Regions from separate parts of the Streptomyces sp. NBC_00659 genome, predicted to be linked through region 2. Evidence: riboswitches for the same ligand, from Rfam matches in the RefSeq annotation. Region 2 holds a riboswitch; the other holds the start of a gene.

The links. A riboswitch is a leader RNA that binds a small molecule or an ion and turns the genes downstream of it on or off. The one in region 2 is predicted to bind cyclic di-AMP.
Region 1: linked by a shared signal. The riboswitch ahead of OG410_RS35450 (M23 family metallopeptidase) and the one ahead of OG410_RS17905 (transglycosylase family protein) in region 2 are both predicted to bind cyclic di-AMP.

What each region holds. Positions count from the first base shown of each region.
Region 1 covers NZ_CP109031.1:8,109,590-8,116,930, forward strand. The annotation lists gene dxs (1-deoxy-D-xylulose-5-phosphate synthase) at 1-410, shown strand, start outside; gene OG410_RS35430 (aspartate aminotransferase family protein) at 407-1,807, shown strand; gene OG410_RS35435 (helix-turn-helix domain-containing protein) at 1,975-2,613, shown strand; gene OG410_RS35440 (DUF6126 family protein) at 2,640-2,756, shown strand; gene OG410_RS35445 (tyrosine-protein phosphatase) at 2,780-3,577, opposite strand; cyclic di-AMP (ydaO/yuaA leader) riboswitch at 4,219-4,381, shown strand; gene OG410_RS35450 (M23 family metallopeptidase) at 4,386-5,324, shown strand; gene OG410_RS35455 (SGNH/GDSL hydrolase family protein) at 5,595-6,380, shown strand; gene OG410_RS35460 (TetR/AcrR family transcriptional regulator) at 6,614-7,234, opposite strand.
Region 2 covers NZ_CP109031.1:4,157,410-4,164,750, reverse strand. The annotation lists gene OG410_RS17915 (cytochrome P450 family protein) at 1-742, shown strand, start outside; gene OG410_RS17910 (transglycosylase family protein) at 1,043-1,930, shown strand; cyclic di-AMP (ydaO/yuaA leader) riboswitch at 2,114-2,308, shown strand; gene OG410_RS17905 (transglycosylase family protein) at 2,313-3,011, shown strand; gene eno (phosphopyruvate hydratase) at 3,385-4,671, shown strand; gene OG410_RS17895 (FtsB family cell division protein) at 4,792-5,268, shown strand; gene OG410_RS17890 (DUF501 domain-containing protein) at 5,308-5,949, shown strand; gene OG410_RS17885 (Ppx/GppA phosphatase family protein) at 5,946-6,917, shown strand.

The DNA of each region.
Region 1 (7,341 bases), 4.0 Mb from region 2:
TCCAGACCGCCGACCTGCTTCAGGCCCGCGGCATCGGCTGCACGGTCGTCGACCCGCGCTGGGTCAAGCCCGTCGACCCGGCGCTGCCCCACCTCGCCGCCGAACACCGGCTCGTCGCCGTCGTCGAGGACAACAGCAGGGCCTCGGGTGTCGGCGCCGCCGTCTCGCTGGCCCTCGGGGACGCCGAAGTCGACGTGCCCGTAAGACGGTTCGGCATCCCCGAGCAGTTCCTCGCGCACGCCAAGCGGTCCGAGGTGCTCGCCGACATCGGGCTCACGCCCGTGGAGATCGCCGGACGGATCAGCGCCGGGCTGGCCATCAGGGACGAGCGGGCCAAGGCCGCGTACGAGCCGATCGAGGCCGCCGACCGGCCGGCCGAGAAAGCGTCGTCCAAGGAGAAACAGGAATGACCGACCCTGCCCAGAAGGGGGAGTTCGACCTCGGCGCGCTCCTCGCCGAGCGCGGAGCCGAGCGCTACGAACTGCACACGAAGTACCTGAACCACCAGCTCCCGCGCATGCTGCACACCATCGGCTTCGACAAGGTCTACGAGCGTGCCGAGGGCGCGCACTTCTGGGACGCCGACGGCAACGACTACCTGGACATGCTCGCCGGGTTCGGGGTGATGGGCCTCGGCCGCCATCACCCCGTCGTCCGGCGGGCGTTGCACGACGTCCTGGACGCCTCGCTCGCCGACCTCACCCGCTTCGACTGCCAGCCGCTGCCGGGCCTGCTCGCGGAGCGGCTGCTCACCCACAGCCCGCACCTGGACCGGGTGTTCTTCGGCAACAGCGGCACGGAGGCGGTCGAGACCGCGCTGAAGTTCGCCCGGTACGCCACCGGCCGACCGCGGATCCTGTACTGCGCGCACGCCTTCCACGGGCTGACCACCGGTTCCCTGTCCGTGAACGGCGAGGACGGCTTCCGCGACGGCTTCGCACCGCTGCTCCCCGACACGGCGGTCCCGCTCGGTGATCTGGACGCCCTGGCAAGGGAGTTGAAGAAAGGCGACGTCGCCGCGCTCATCGTGGAGCCGATCCAGGGGAAGGGCGTCCACGAGTCCCCGCCCGGATATCTGCGCGCCGCCCAGGAGCTGCTGCACCGGCACAAGGCACTGCTCATCGCGGACGAGGTGCAGACCGGGCTCGGCCGGACCGGGGACTTCTACGCCTACCAGCACGAGGAGGGCGTCGAACCGGACCTGGTGTGCGTGGCCAAGGCGCTCTCCGGCGGCTATGTGCCGGTGGGCGCGACCCTCGGAAAGGACTGGATCTTCAAGAAGGTCTACTCCTCCATGGACCGGGTCCTCGTGCACTCGGCGAGCTTCGGTTCCAACGCGCAGGCCATGGCGGCGGGGCTCGCGGTGCTCTCCGTGATGGAGAACGAGCAGATCGTCGCCAACGCCCGGATCACCGGAGAACGGCTGAAGTCCCGGTTGGCGGCCCTGGTCGACCGCTACGAGCTGCTCAGCGACGTACGCGGCCGGGGTCTGATGATCGGCATCGAGTTCGGCCGGCCCACGTCGCTCAAGCTGCGCGGCCGCTGGACGATGCTGCAGGCCGCGCGCAAGGGTCTGTTCGCGCAGATGGTCGTCGTGCCGCTGCTCCAGCGGCACCGCATCCTCACCCAGGTCTCCGGCGACCACCTGGAGGTGATCAAGCTGATCCCGCCGCTGGTCATCGACGAGCGGGACGTCGACCGGTTCGTGGAGGCCTTCACCGCGGTGATGGAGGACGCGCACAACGGCGGCGGGCTGATGTGGGACTTCGGGAAGACGCTGGTGAAGCAGGCGGTGGCGAACCGCTGAGACCCGGCCGGACCGGCGGCCGCCGCGAGGCCTCGCGGGTGTGATCGGCGAGGCGGCCCGGTGCGGTCGGCGAAGCCGCGTGGGTGCGTTGGACCGTGTCCGGCGAGGTTCTTTGCCTCTGGGGCAAGAAAATTGCCCCAGAGGTAATTGTTTGGCTCAATGGTCCTATGAGCCCTGCCGACACAGGGGCGGCCGACGAGCCGTCCGCCGAGCTGCACGCCGTGGCGCCGCGGCTCCGCGCCCTGCGCCGCAGCGCCTCCCTCACGCTGGAGGCAGCCGCCCGCGCGGCCGGACTCTCGCCCGCCCATCTCTCCCGGCTGGAGACCGGACAGCGCCAGCCCTCGCTGCCGATGCTGCTCACGCTGGCCCGTGTCTACGGTACGACGGTCTCGGAGCTGCTCGGCGAGGCGGTCCCCGACCGTGACGCGATCGTACGGGCCGCCGCCATGGAACCGGCCCCGGCCGGGGGCTGGACCTACTGGCAGGCGGGCTCCGCGGGCCGCGGCATGCAGGCACTGCGCGTGCACGTCCCCTACGGTTCGCAGGGCGACATCGTGCGCGTCCACCCGGGCGAGGAGTGGCTGTACGTCCTCCGGGGGCGGCTCAGTCTGCGCCTCGGGGACACCGCGCACGTCCTCGCTCCGGGAGACAGCGCCCACTTCGACTCGCTGACCCCGCACCGCATCGCCGCCGCCGAACGCGACGGAGCCGAGCTCCTCTTCGTACACACCCTGCTGCAGAGCCCCGTCGCCGCGCTGTGCCTCGGCCCGGCGACGGGCCACCCCACCTCGGGAGAGACGTCATGACCGAACCCACAGAACGCCGCCGCTCCATGGAGGACAGGTTCCCGCGCGCCCTGTGGGTGCGGCTGATCATCTACGTCGCCGTCGGCCACCTGTTCGCGGCCTTCATCTATCTGCTCTTCACGCTGGGCGCGCAGAACCAGTAGAGAGCCCGGTCCCGGCGGGCGGCTCAGTCCAGGAGCCGCCCGCGCAGGCGCTCCCGCAGCTCCGGCGTCAGTCCCAGCCCCTGCTCCAGATAGACCTCGACGCTGCCCCAGGTCTCCTCGATCGTCTCGAAGGCGGCTGTCAGGTACACGGGCCGCGCGTCGAACAGCGGGCTGAGCAGTTCCATCACCTCGGGGGAGTACGCGCCGGCCGAGGAGTTGTTGCGGTGCACCTTGTAACGGCGGTGCGCGGCGTTCGACTCCAGGTAGTCGGCCACGATCGCCTCGCGCTCGACGCCGAGGGCGAGCAGGGTGATCGCGATGGACAACCCGGCGCGGTCCTTGCCCGCCGCGCAGTGCATCAGCGCGGGCACGCTGTCGTCGGCCAGGGCGTGCAGTACCCGGGAGTGCTCGGCCGTGCGCTCCTTGATGATCGTGCGGTAGGAGTTGATCATCCGGTTCTCGGCCTTGCCGTCGCCGAGGATCGCGCGCAGCTGGTCGAGATCGCCGTCGCGGACCATCTTCCAGAACTCGCTGCCGTCCGCCGGGTCGCTCAGCGGGAGGTTCACGTTCCGCACGCCCGGAAGTTCGACGTCCGGGCCCTCCAGTTTCTGGTCCGCGGCATTACGGAAGTCGAAGACCGTGTGGAGCCCCAGAGAGGCGAGGAACGCGGCGTCCTCCTCCGTGGCGTGGGCGAGGTGGCCGCTGCGGAACAGGTGCCCATAACGCACTCGCCGGCCGTCCGCGGTGGGCAGTCCGCCCACGTCGCGGAAGTTGCGCACTCCGCCGAGTTCGGGCTCGGTCGACGGGACCTGCTGCGTCACGGGGGCTCCTCCCATTCGGCCGCCGGCGTCGCCGTGCTGGACTCGGCGCCGCTCGTCGGCAGTTGTACCGGCTCGCGCTCTCGACGATACGACATGGGTTCCTCGGGCAATGAGTTGTCCACAGCCGAAGCCTTCCGGGCGGAACGCCCTGGAAGCGGCGCATTGCGGCATCTGATGTCGAATGAGTGTTCGAATCCTGTACTGGATCAACCGCGCGCCTCCGGCCGCATCGGCCCCATGGGGCAATTGAGGCGAAACGAGGCATTTAGAAGTGTTGTTTTGTGCTCCATTCCGACCAGAGGGTCGAATGGGCTGGATATCCGCCCGTGCAGCTTCTGTCTGTTCTGTCCGAATAGGCACCTTCATGGCAACTGGCCCTGGAATAGGGCGCCCTGGGGTGAGTCGCGTGAGGAGCGTCATATTCGTGACGATGCGTTGCCGTCCTCATTTCTCAACCCGCCCGGATTTTCAGGTGGGTTGAGAAGTCGGGAAGATCGTCACTCCACGGAGGGTGACGGCGGTTTCCGCATGGATCAAGAAAGGCGAGCGCACAGAAACCGCACATAGTTGTCGACGCGCTCTCATGTCGCTTACGTTCTGCCTCAATCCGGACGGACGCCCAATCCTGCCGCCGCCCGGAATCCGCACACTCACCCGTACACGGCAGGAGCGGGGGACCCACAGGTTCCGCGCCTGGACCGGTTCTTTTTCCGGAACAGGCTAGGGGTACAGCCGCGCAGCAGCGTGGCCGGGCATCTCCAGCCCGCACCCGACAGCTCACCCCGCAGGCGCCGGAGAGGAATTCGTCATGCCCGCGAAGGGTAAGCACCGCCGTCCCAAGTCCTTGCGTTTCACCCGCTCGATCGCCGTGGCCGGAACCGGTGGCGCCGCACTCGCGCTGCCCCTGATGGGAGCCACCGGCGCCCACGCCGCGACCCCGGCCACCGCCGTCGCGCACCAGGTCGAGAAGGCCGCGACCGCCGCTCCCGCGAAGAAGGCCGCCAAGGCCGCCGGGACGAAGACGTACGCGGTGAGGTCCGGCGACTACCTCTCGAAGATCGCCGACGAGCAGAACGTCAGCGGCGGCTGGAAGAAGATCTACGCCGACAACCGCTCCTCCATCGGCGGCGACCCGTCGCTGATCCACCCCGGTCTGAAGCTGTCGCTCGGCAAGAAGGCCGCCGCCCACTCGGCCACGCACTCGGCCACCCGGACGACCACCTCGGCGAAGTCCGGCCAGGCGACCCCGGCCGCCGACCCGGCCCCCTCAGGCACCGCTTCCACCGACGCCCCTTCCACCGACGCCCCTTCCACCGGCACCTCTTCCGGCACCTCGTCCGGCTACACCCTGCCGGTCGCGAGCAGCTCCGTCGGCACCGGTTACAAGGTGGCGGGCAGCATGTGGTCCAGCGGCTACCACACGGGCGTGGACTTCGTGATCCCGACCGGCACCACGCTCAAGTCCATCGCCGCGGGCACGGTCGTCTCCGCGGGCTGGGGCGGCGCCTACGGCAACCAGGTCGTCATCCAGCACGCCGACGGCAAGTACTCCCAGTACGCCCACATGTCGTCGCTGTCCGTCTCGGCGGGGCAGACCGTCACCGAGGGGCAGCAGATAGGTCTCTCCGGCGCCACGGGCAACGTGACCGGACCGCACCTGCACTTCGAGATCCGCACCACGCCGGACTACGGCTCCGACATCGACCCGGTCGCGTACCTGCGCTCGCACGGTGTCGCCGTGGGCTGACCCCCCCGCCTCCTGCTCCTGACGGCAGGAAGATCTCCGAAGGCCGGACCCCATGATCCCCTGGGTCCGGCCTTCGGTGTGCCCGCGGCGACGGCCTCTGGGCGATCGCTGCCTCAACGTCCTTGACGCGAGCCTTATTCCAGAGTTGACCAATGCTTGGCGAGTGGCTTATCTCACCGGCCGTCAACCCTTCCCTACGGTCGCGTAGCTCACATCAAAAGGTGAATCATGCTCCATGTGGCAGACGATTCGAAGAGTGACAACAGATCAGTGATCGGGTCGTACGTGGCGGTGGGGGACAGCTTCACCGAGGGCGTCGGCGACCCTGGGCCCGACGGAGCGTTCGTCGGCTGGGCGGACCGGTTTGCGGTACTTCTCGCGGACCGCAGGCCCGAAGGCGATTTCGACTACACCAACCTCGCCGTGCGCGGCAAACTGCTCGACCAGATCGTCGAGTCCCAGCTCCAGAGGGCCAAGGAACTCGGCCCGGACCTGGTCTCGTTCTGCGCCGGCGGCAACGACATCATCCGCCCCGGCACCGACCCCGACGAGGTCGCGGAGCGCTTCGAGCGCGCGATCGTCGACCTCACCTCCGCCGTCGGCGCCGTCATGGTGACCACCGGCTTCGACACGCGTGGCGTCCCCGTGCTCAAGCACCTGCGCGGCAAGATCGCCACCTACAACGGACATGTGCGTGCCATCGCGGACCGCTACGGCTGTCCCGTCCTCGACCTCTGGTCCCTGAAGACGATCCAGGACCGCCGGGCCTGGGACGGCGACCGGCTGCACCTCTCGCCCGAGGGGCACACCCGGGTGGCGCTCCGTGCCGGACAGGTACTCGGCCTGGAGGTGCCGGCCGACCCGGACCAGCCCTGGCCGCCCCTCCCGCCGCGCGGCACGCTGGAGATGCGCCGCGACAACATCCAGTGGGCGCGCGAGTACCTCGTTCCGTGGATCGGACGGCGGCTGCGCGGGGAGTCCTCGGGCGATCACGTCGCGGCCAAGGGCGCCCTCTCCCCGGACGACATCAAGATGCGCATCGAGTCGGTCGCCTGAGACCTGCACCGGCCCGGCCGGCAAGGCCGGCCCGGCCGGTCGGGACCGGTACCCGGGCGGCCGACCGGCCGGGCCCGGTCCCGTCGGCTGCGGCGCCCCGGGCCGGGTACGGATCAGGAGTACCGGTCGCTCCCGGCGGAATCCGGGACGACCGCCCGCACGGCGGTCCACGACGGGGAGCGGACGAGGCGCGGTACGGGGTCAGTACGGGACCGGGACCGGCGCCGTGCCCGCTAGCGCACCGCCGCCATCAACGCCTCGCGCTCCAGGCCCAGTTCGCGGGCGAGTGCCTCGTCCGCCCATTCCTGGGTCCGCGCCCGTGACACCGCTCCGGAGTACGCCGTCATCTGGACCGCCAGTCCGTCCAGCAGCGCCGTGAGCCTGAGGGCCGCGCTCGTGGGGTCCGGGCAGCGGAACTCGCCGGCGGCCACGCCCTCCGCGATCACCTCGGTCATCGCGGCCTTCCACTGCCGGTCGAGATCACGGGTGACCTCGCGCAGCGCGGGCTCCCGCAGGGAGACCGCCCAGCCCTCGATCCACAGGCGCCAGCCCTTGGCCTGCCCCGTCGGGGCGTACCAGCGCACGGCGGCCCGAAGGCGTCGCAGCGCCGTCGTACGGCGGCCGAGCAGCTTGCGCAGATGGGCGAGGTCGTCCTCGGCGGCGTAGGTGAACGCGGCGGCGACCAGCTTCTCCTTCGTCGAGAAGTGGTACAGCACCAGCGCGTTGCTCACGCCGAGGGCCGAGGCCACGTCGGCGATCCGTACCGCCGCGACGCCTCGCGCCTCGATCTGTTCCACGGCGGCCCGCAGCAACTCCTCACGCCGCTCCGCCACGCTCAACCGGACTCTCGCCACGCGGCAACCCTACACAGCACTTTCGGCGGAAGCCCCGACAGGAGCGGGGGCCGCCCGGGCCGGCTCCGGCCGGCCCGCCCGGCGTCGGTCGACGAACTCTCCTCCCG
Region 2 (7,341 bases):
GGGCATGATGATCCGGCACGGCGGCGGGCCCAGAGGCGGGGTCGCCCGGTCCGTGAAGAAGATGCGCGGGTATCTCGCCGAGCTCATCCACCGCAAGCGCGAGGCGCTGACCGCGGAGCCCGCACCGGGCGAGGACCTCATCTCCGGGCTCATCCGCGCCTCCGACCACGGCGAGCACCTCACCGAGAACGAGGCCGCCGCCATGGCCTTCATCCTGCTCTTCGCCGGCTTCGAGACCACGGTCAATCTCATCGGGAACGGGATGCACGCCCTGCTCACCCACCCCGGGCAGCGGGCGCGTCTCCAGGCCTCCCTCGCGGCCGGGGAGAGCGGGCTGCTCGAGACGGGTGTCGAGGAACTCCTGCGCTACGACGGGCCCGTGGAACTGGCCACCTGGCGGTTCGCGACCGAGGCCGTGCGGATCGGCGGGCAGGACATCGCGGCCGGCGACCCCGTGCTCGTGGTGCTCGCGGCCGCGGACCGCGACCCCGAACGTTTCGAACAGCCGGACACGCTCGATCTCGCGCGACGTGACCTTCAGCACTTGGGCTACGGCCACGGCATCCACTACTGCCTGGGCGCGCCGCTCGCCCGGCTGGAGGGGCAGATCGCGCTCGGTACGCTCCTCGGCCGCCTGCCCGACATCCAACTCGCCGGAGAATCGGCCGATTTGCGCTGGCGTGGAGGTCTCATTATGCGTGGATTGCGCACGCTTCCTGTGGAGTTCACCCCGGTCAAATAGGCCTGGACCGGCCCATCGGTGACCCTTCGGCATCCCCGCCGAAGGGGTTCTTCCGCATACCGGAAAGAGCACCCCTGCGGCTAGCGGAACATGATGCTCCATCAAATCTGTGATCTTCGCGTGATCTGTACTGCATCGACTTGTAACCAGCGTTCGAGTGCGACTACCTTCACCCATCAACGCGGCGCCTGCGCTTCTTGGTTCACAGGGGGCCGCGGTACTCCCTGCTGTCACTCGAAAGGCTTTCGTATGCTCTCCGGGAACGGCCGTCACCGTCGCCCTCGTCAGGCCCCGGCACTCATGGTCGCCGCAGGGGTGACCGGATCGGCGATCGTCATCCCGCTGCTCGCCGCGGCGAGCGCGAGCGCGGCCGACGGGAACACCTGGGACCGGGTGGCGCAGTGTGAGAGCGGTGGCGCGTGGAGCGCCGACCAGAGCAACGGGTACTACGGCGGCCTTCAGCTCGACCAGGAGAACTGGGAGGCGCACGGCGGCCTCGACTACGCCCCGAGGGCCGACCAGGCCAGCCGCTCGCAGCAGATAGCCGTCGCCGAGAAGGTGCTCGCCGACAAGGGCCTCGCGGCCTGGCCGACCTGCGGGCCGCTCTCGGGTCTCAGCAAGGGCGCGGCCGGCGTCAGCGTCGACACGGGCGTGGCCGGCGATGCCTCGAACGACGAGGACGAGTCCGGTTCGTACGTTTCGTCCGGCCTGGCGACGTCACCCAGTACGTCACCTTCGGACAATTCTTCCGCTTCGTCCGATTCGGGTGACTCCTCGGATGCCGCCGGCAGTACTGCGGAGCCCAGCGCCTCGCAGAGCTCCGACAGCTCGGATGCGGCGACCGGCAAGGGTGACAAATCGGCCAAGTCCGGGAAGAAGGAGGCTTCTTCGAGCCCCTCCGACGCCCCGAGCACCAGCACCGGGCGGCACCGCGGCGGGGATGCCGAGGAGAGCGCGACCGGCGGCGGCGCCGACAGCACCACCGGGCGGCATGCCGCGAGCGCCTCGAGCGACACCGCGTACGTCGCGGACGTCATCGACAACCTCTGGAAGGTTTCCGACGAGCTGGGCCTCGGTGGCGGATGGGTCGACCTGCCCACCGCCGACGCGGTGGCGACCGACAGCGCTCCCGGCCTCGTCGCACCTGGTCAGAGCATCGCGGACACTGCCGAAACGGCGCAAAAGTAGCGGGAGTTCGCGTCCTGGTTAGCTGGGGAATGTCCCATTTGATGCAAGTGAGACATGGGTCTCAGAAGCCCTGATCGTCTTTGAATTTCCGCCGATCGACTGCTTACGGTCGTGACTGCTCGCCACAGCGGGCCCCGACGGTCGCAACGCCGAATCCTGCCAGCGGCCGTACGGGAACAGTCGTCGCGTCATGCGCCGTAGGCAGGAGCGGGGGACCCAAGGTAAGTGCCGGGACCGGGAGTTGAGAGACACCCGGGAACGGCTTGGGGTGAAGCCGCGCGCCGGACGTCCTGGAGACAGGGCCGAAGGCAGCGCGGCCGGGCAACTCAACCGGCCCGAACCCGACAGCTCACCTCGCAGGCGTCGGTGAGGGGATCTCTCCATGCTGTTCTCCAGCAAGGGCAAGCACCGCCGCCCGAACAAGGCCACCCGCGTCGCCACGCTCGCCGGTGTCACCGGTGTCGCCATCGCCGCCCCGCTGATGGCGGCCGGCAGCGCCTCCGCCGCCACCACCTCCGAGTGGGACGCCGTCGCCCAGTGCGAGGCCGGCGGCAACTGGTCGATCAACACCGGCAACGGCTACTACGGCGGACTCCAGTTCTCGTCCTCCACCTGGGCCGCGTACGGCGGCACCGCCTACGCCTCCACCGCCGACCAGGCCTCGAAGTCGCAGCAGATCGCCATCGGCGAGAAGGTTCTCGCCGGACAGGGCAAGGGTGCCTGGCCGACCTGCGGCGTCGGCCTGTCGAGCACCCCCTACGGCGGCGGCTCGGCCCCGGCGGCCCCGTCCGCCTCCACCTCGTCGAGCGACTCGCAGAGCGCCCCGGCCACCCGTACGACGGAGCAGCCCGCCTCCCGTTCCGCGGAGCGCCCCGCCGTCCAGAAGACCGTCACCACCCCGACCGGCAAGAAGGTCAAGAAGGGCGACGGTGAGTACAAGGTCGTCAAGGGTGACACCCTCAGCTCGATCGCCGAGAAGAAGCACGTCAAGGGCGGCTGGCAGAAGCTGTTCAAGCTGAACAAGGGCATCGTCGCCGACGCCGACTTCATCTACCCGGGCCAGCAGCTGCACCTGCGCTGAGTACCGCGGCGCGCCGGTGCCGTGTGGTCGCCTTCGGCGGAGGGCGGCCACTTCTCGGACGGCGCGCGGGTGCCTTCCGGGCCGGATTCCGGCCCGCGTCCGAGCCGGACGACAGCTCCCCTCCCGAACCGGGCCTTTTTGGGAAAGGCCCGGTGAGGGTCCCCGTCCCCACGGGCTCCCCGCTCCGGCGCGTGTTCCCCCGCACGCGCCGGAGCGGGGTTTTTCATTTCTTTTTTTGTTCCGTTCAGGAACAATATGTACGCTCAGTTCCGCTCAAGGGGTGGTCGATCGGCTGGCCGATCCCCGTGAGCCGGTTAGGCTCATCCCGCAGGGCTGCCAAGTCCTGCGTACCCGCGTCACATCCCATAAGGAGATGCTCGTGCCGTCCATCGACGTCGTCGTAGCCCGGGAAATCCTGGACTCCCGAGGCAACCCCACGGTCGAGGTCGAGGTCGGCCTCGACGACGGCAGCACGGGTCGTGCCGCCGTTCCGTCCGGCGCCTCCACCGGAGCCTTCGAGGCCATCGAGCTTCGCGACGGTGACCCCAACCGCTACCACGGCAAGGGTGTCGAGAAGGCCGTCCTCGCCGTCATCGAGCAGATCGGCCCGGAGCTCGTCGGCTACGACGCCACCGAGCAGCGCCTGATCGACCAGGCCATGTTCGACCTGGACGCCACCGACAACAAGGGCTCGCTCGGCGCCAACGCCATCCTCGGCGTCTCGCTCGCCGTCGCGCACGCCGCCTCCGAAGCGTCCGACCTGCCGCTCTTCCGCTACCTGGGCGGCCCGAACGCGCACCTGCTGCCCGTTCCGATGATGAACATCCTGAACGGCGGGTCGCACGCCGACTCCAACGTGGACATCCAGGAGTTCATGATCGCCCCGATCGGCGCGGAGTCCTTCTCCGAGGCCCTGCGCTGGGGCGCCGAGGTCTACCACACCCTCAAGAAGGTGCTGAAGACCAAGGGCCTGTCCACCGGCCTCGGCGACGAGGGCGGCTTCGCCCCGAACCTGGAGTCGAACCGCGCCGCCCTCGACCTCATCCTCGAGGCCATCAAGGAGGCCGGCTACACCCCCGGCGAGCAGATCGCCCTCGCCCTCGACGTCGCCGCCTCCGAGTTCTACAAGGACGGCGTCTACACCTTCGAGGGCAAGGAGCGCTCCGCCGCCGAGATGACCGAGTACTACGCCGAGCTCGTCGCGGCGTACCCGCTCGTCTCCATCGAGGACCCGCTGTTCGAGGACGACTGGGCCGGCTGGAAGATCATCACCGACCAGCTGGGCGACAAGGTCCAGATCGTCGGCGACGACCTCTTCGTCACCAACCCGGAGCGCCTGGCCCGCGGCATCGAGGAGGGCTCCGCCAACGCCCTGCTCGTCAAGGTCAACCAGATCGGCTCGCTGACCGAGACCCTGGACGCCGTCGAGCTGGCCCAGCGCAACGGCTTCAAGTGCATGATGTCCCACCGCTCCGGCGAGACCGAGGACGTCACCATCGCCGACCTCGCGGTCGCCGTGAACTGCGGTCAGATCAAGACCGGCGCCCCGGCCCGCTCGGACCGTGTCGCCAAGTACAACCAGCTCCTGCGCATCGAGGAGATCCTCGACGACGCCGCGGTCTACGCCGGCCGCAGCGCCTTCCCGCGCTTCAAGGGCTGATCCCCCGCACGGCTCAGGCAGAGTCCTCCGTACGTCCCCGTACCCGGTCCCGTACCGTGTGCGGGGACGTACGCACGTGACGGGCCCGCACGGCGGGCCGGTAGTGGGGAGGCGGGACTCATGGCCGTGAAGGACCGGGACCGGTTCTCCACCTCGACCAGGCTGAAGCTGCTCGGCGAGCAGACGGCGGCCAGGGTCTACCGCTCCCAGACCAAGCGGCAGGCGCGCCGCTCCCGGCTGACCGGCCGGGCCGCGCTGCTCGCCATGGTCCTGTGCTCCCTGATCGTCGCCCTCGCCTACCCGATGCGGCAGTACGTCTCCCAGCGCGCCCAGATCGGCGACGTGGAGCGGCAGCGGGAGCAGGCCCGGCAGCGGGTCGAGCAGCTGCGCGACCTCAAGGCGCGCTGGCAGGACGACGCGTACGCCGAGCAGCAGATCCGGCAGCGGCTGCACTATGTGATGCCGGGCGAGACCGGGTACGTCGTGATCGACCCGGACGCCGCGAAGCAGTCCCGTGCCGAGCGGGGCGCCGCCGACCTCCCCTGGTACACCAATATGTGGGACGGCGTGGACAAATCCGACGCCGCCGACCGCTGACGCCCCATGAACTGACCAGAAAGACACGTGACTCACGGCATGGAAACGCCACCGCCCACCACCCCGCGCACCGAGCCCACCGACGCCGACGTCGAGGCCTTCAAGCAGCAGCTCGGACGGCCGCCGCGCGGGCTGCGCGCGATCGTGCACCGCTGCCCCTGCGGCCAGCCGGACGTGGTGGAGACGGCGCCCCGCCTCCCCGACGGGACGCCGTTCCCGACCACGTACTACCTGACGTGCCCGCGGGCCGCGTCCGCGATCGGGACGCTGGAGGCCAACGGGGTCATGAAGGAGATGACCGAACGGCTGGCCACCGACTCCGAGCTGGCCGCGGCCTACCGCGCCGCCCACGAGGACTACATCGCGCGCCGTGACGCCATCGAGGTCCTGGAGGGCTTCCCGAGCGCGGGCGGCATGCCGGACCGGGTGAAGTGCCTGCACGTCCTGGTCGCCCACTCGCTGGCCGCCGGGCCGGGCGTCAACCCGCTCGGCGACGAGGCCATCGCGATGCTGCCCGAGTGGTGGAGCAAGGGCGCGTGTGTCACCCAGGCCGGACCGCCGGCCGGCGACGGGCCGAAGACGGAGGGCTCCACCGAGGCCGCCGGTTCCGCCGAGGACGCCGAGTCCACCGGTTCCGCGGAGGCCGCCGGTTCCGCCGCGTCCGCCGAGGACGGCCGGTGACCCGCGTCGCCGCCGTCGACTGCGGTACGAACTCCATCCGGCTCCTGGTGGCCGACGCGGACCCGCGGACGGGCGAACTCGCCGACCTGGACCGGCGGATGACCATCGTCCGGCTGGGCCAGGGCGTCGACCGCACCGGCCGGCTCGCCCCCGAGGCGCTGGAGCGGACCTTCGCCGCCTGCCGCGCGTACGCGGAGGCCATCAAGGAGCACGGCGCCGAGCGGCTGCGCTTCGTCGCCACCTCGGCCTCCCGGGACGCCGAGAACCGGGACGAGTTCGTGCGCGGGGTGCTGGACATCCTCGGCGTCGAGCCGGAGGTCATCAGCGGGGACCAGGAGGCCGAGTTCTCCTTCACCGGCGCGACCAAGGAGCTGGCCGGGCGCGACGACCTCGCCACGCCCTACCTGGTCGTGGACATCGGCGGCGGCTCGACCGAGTTCGTCGTCGGCGCCGACCGGGTGCGCGCGGCACGCTCCGTGGACATCGGCTGCGTACGGATGACGGAACGTCACCTCGTCCGCGACGGCGCCGTGACCGACCCGCCCACGGCGGAGCAGGTCGCGGCCATGCGCGCCGACATCGAGACCGCCCTCGACCTCGCCGAGGAGACGGTCCCGCTGCGCGAGGCGCGCACCCTGGTGGGGCTGGCCGGCTCGGTCACCACGATCGCGGCGATCGCGCTGGACCTCGACGCGTACGACTCCGAGCGGATCCACCACACCCGCGTCTCCGTCGGACGCGTCCGCGAGATCACCGAGTGGCTGCTGCGCTCCACGCACGCCGAGCGCGCCGCCGTTCCCTCGATGCACCCGGGCCGGGTGGACGTGATCGGCGCCGGTGCCCTCGTCCTGCTCTCGATCATGGAGCGGACCGGGGCGGAGGAGGTCGTGGTCAGCGAGCACGACATCCTCGACGGCATCGCCTTCAAGGTGGCCGAGGACGCCGAAGCCGGCAGGCAGGGCGACTGACGCGCGGTGACGCGTCGAGAACGGGCGTGAGACGGCCCCGGCCCCCTTTTCGGGGAGCCGGGGCCGTCGTGTCCTCCAGCGGCGGCACAGGGCTCCCGGGCGCCTGTCCGGCGGTGCCGCGGGGGGTGCCCGGTGGCACCGCGCGGGTTGTCCGGCGGTGCCGCGGGGGCGTGGCACCGGTCTCCTTTGCTACTGATCGGTAGCCTCGGCTGAGCGGCTCGGATAACGTATGAGCGTGCCCGCGGGGGTCCCGGAACCCGTCTGGCGAGTCCCCGCCGAGAAAGTTCGTGAAGTTCTTCACAAGGAAAAAGGCCCTGCTGGGCGACAAGAGGGCCGCTTGGGCCCTTCCGCGGGGCCGGACCGGTCCGGCAGCATGGTCGGTGAAGCGTTGCGACAGCGTTTCCGGGCGGTGAAACACAGGTGT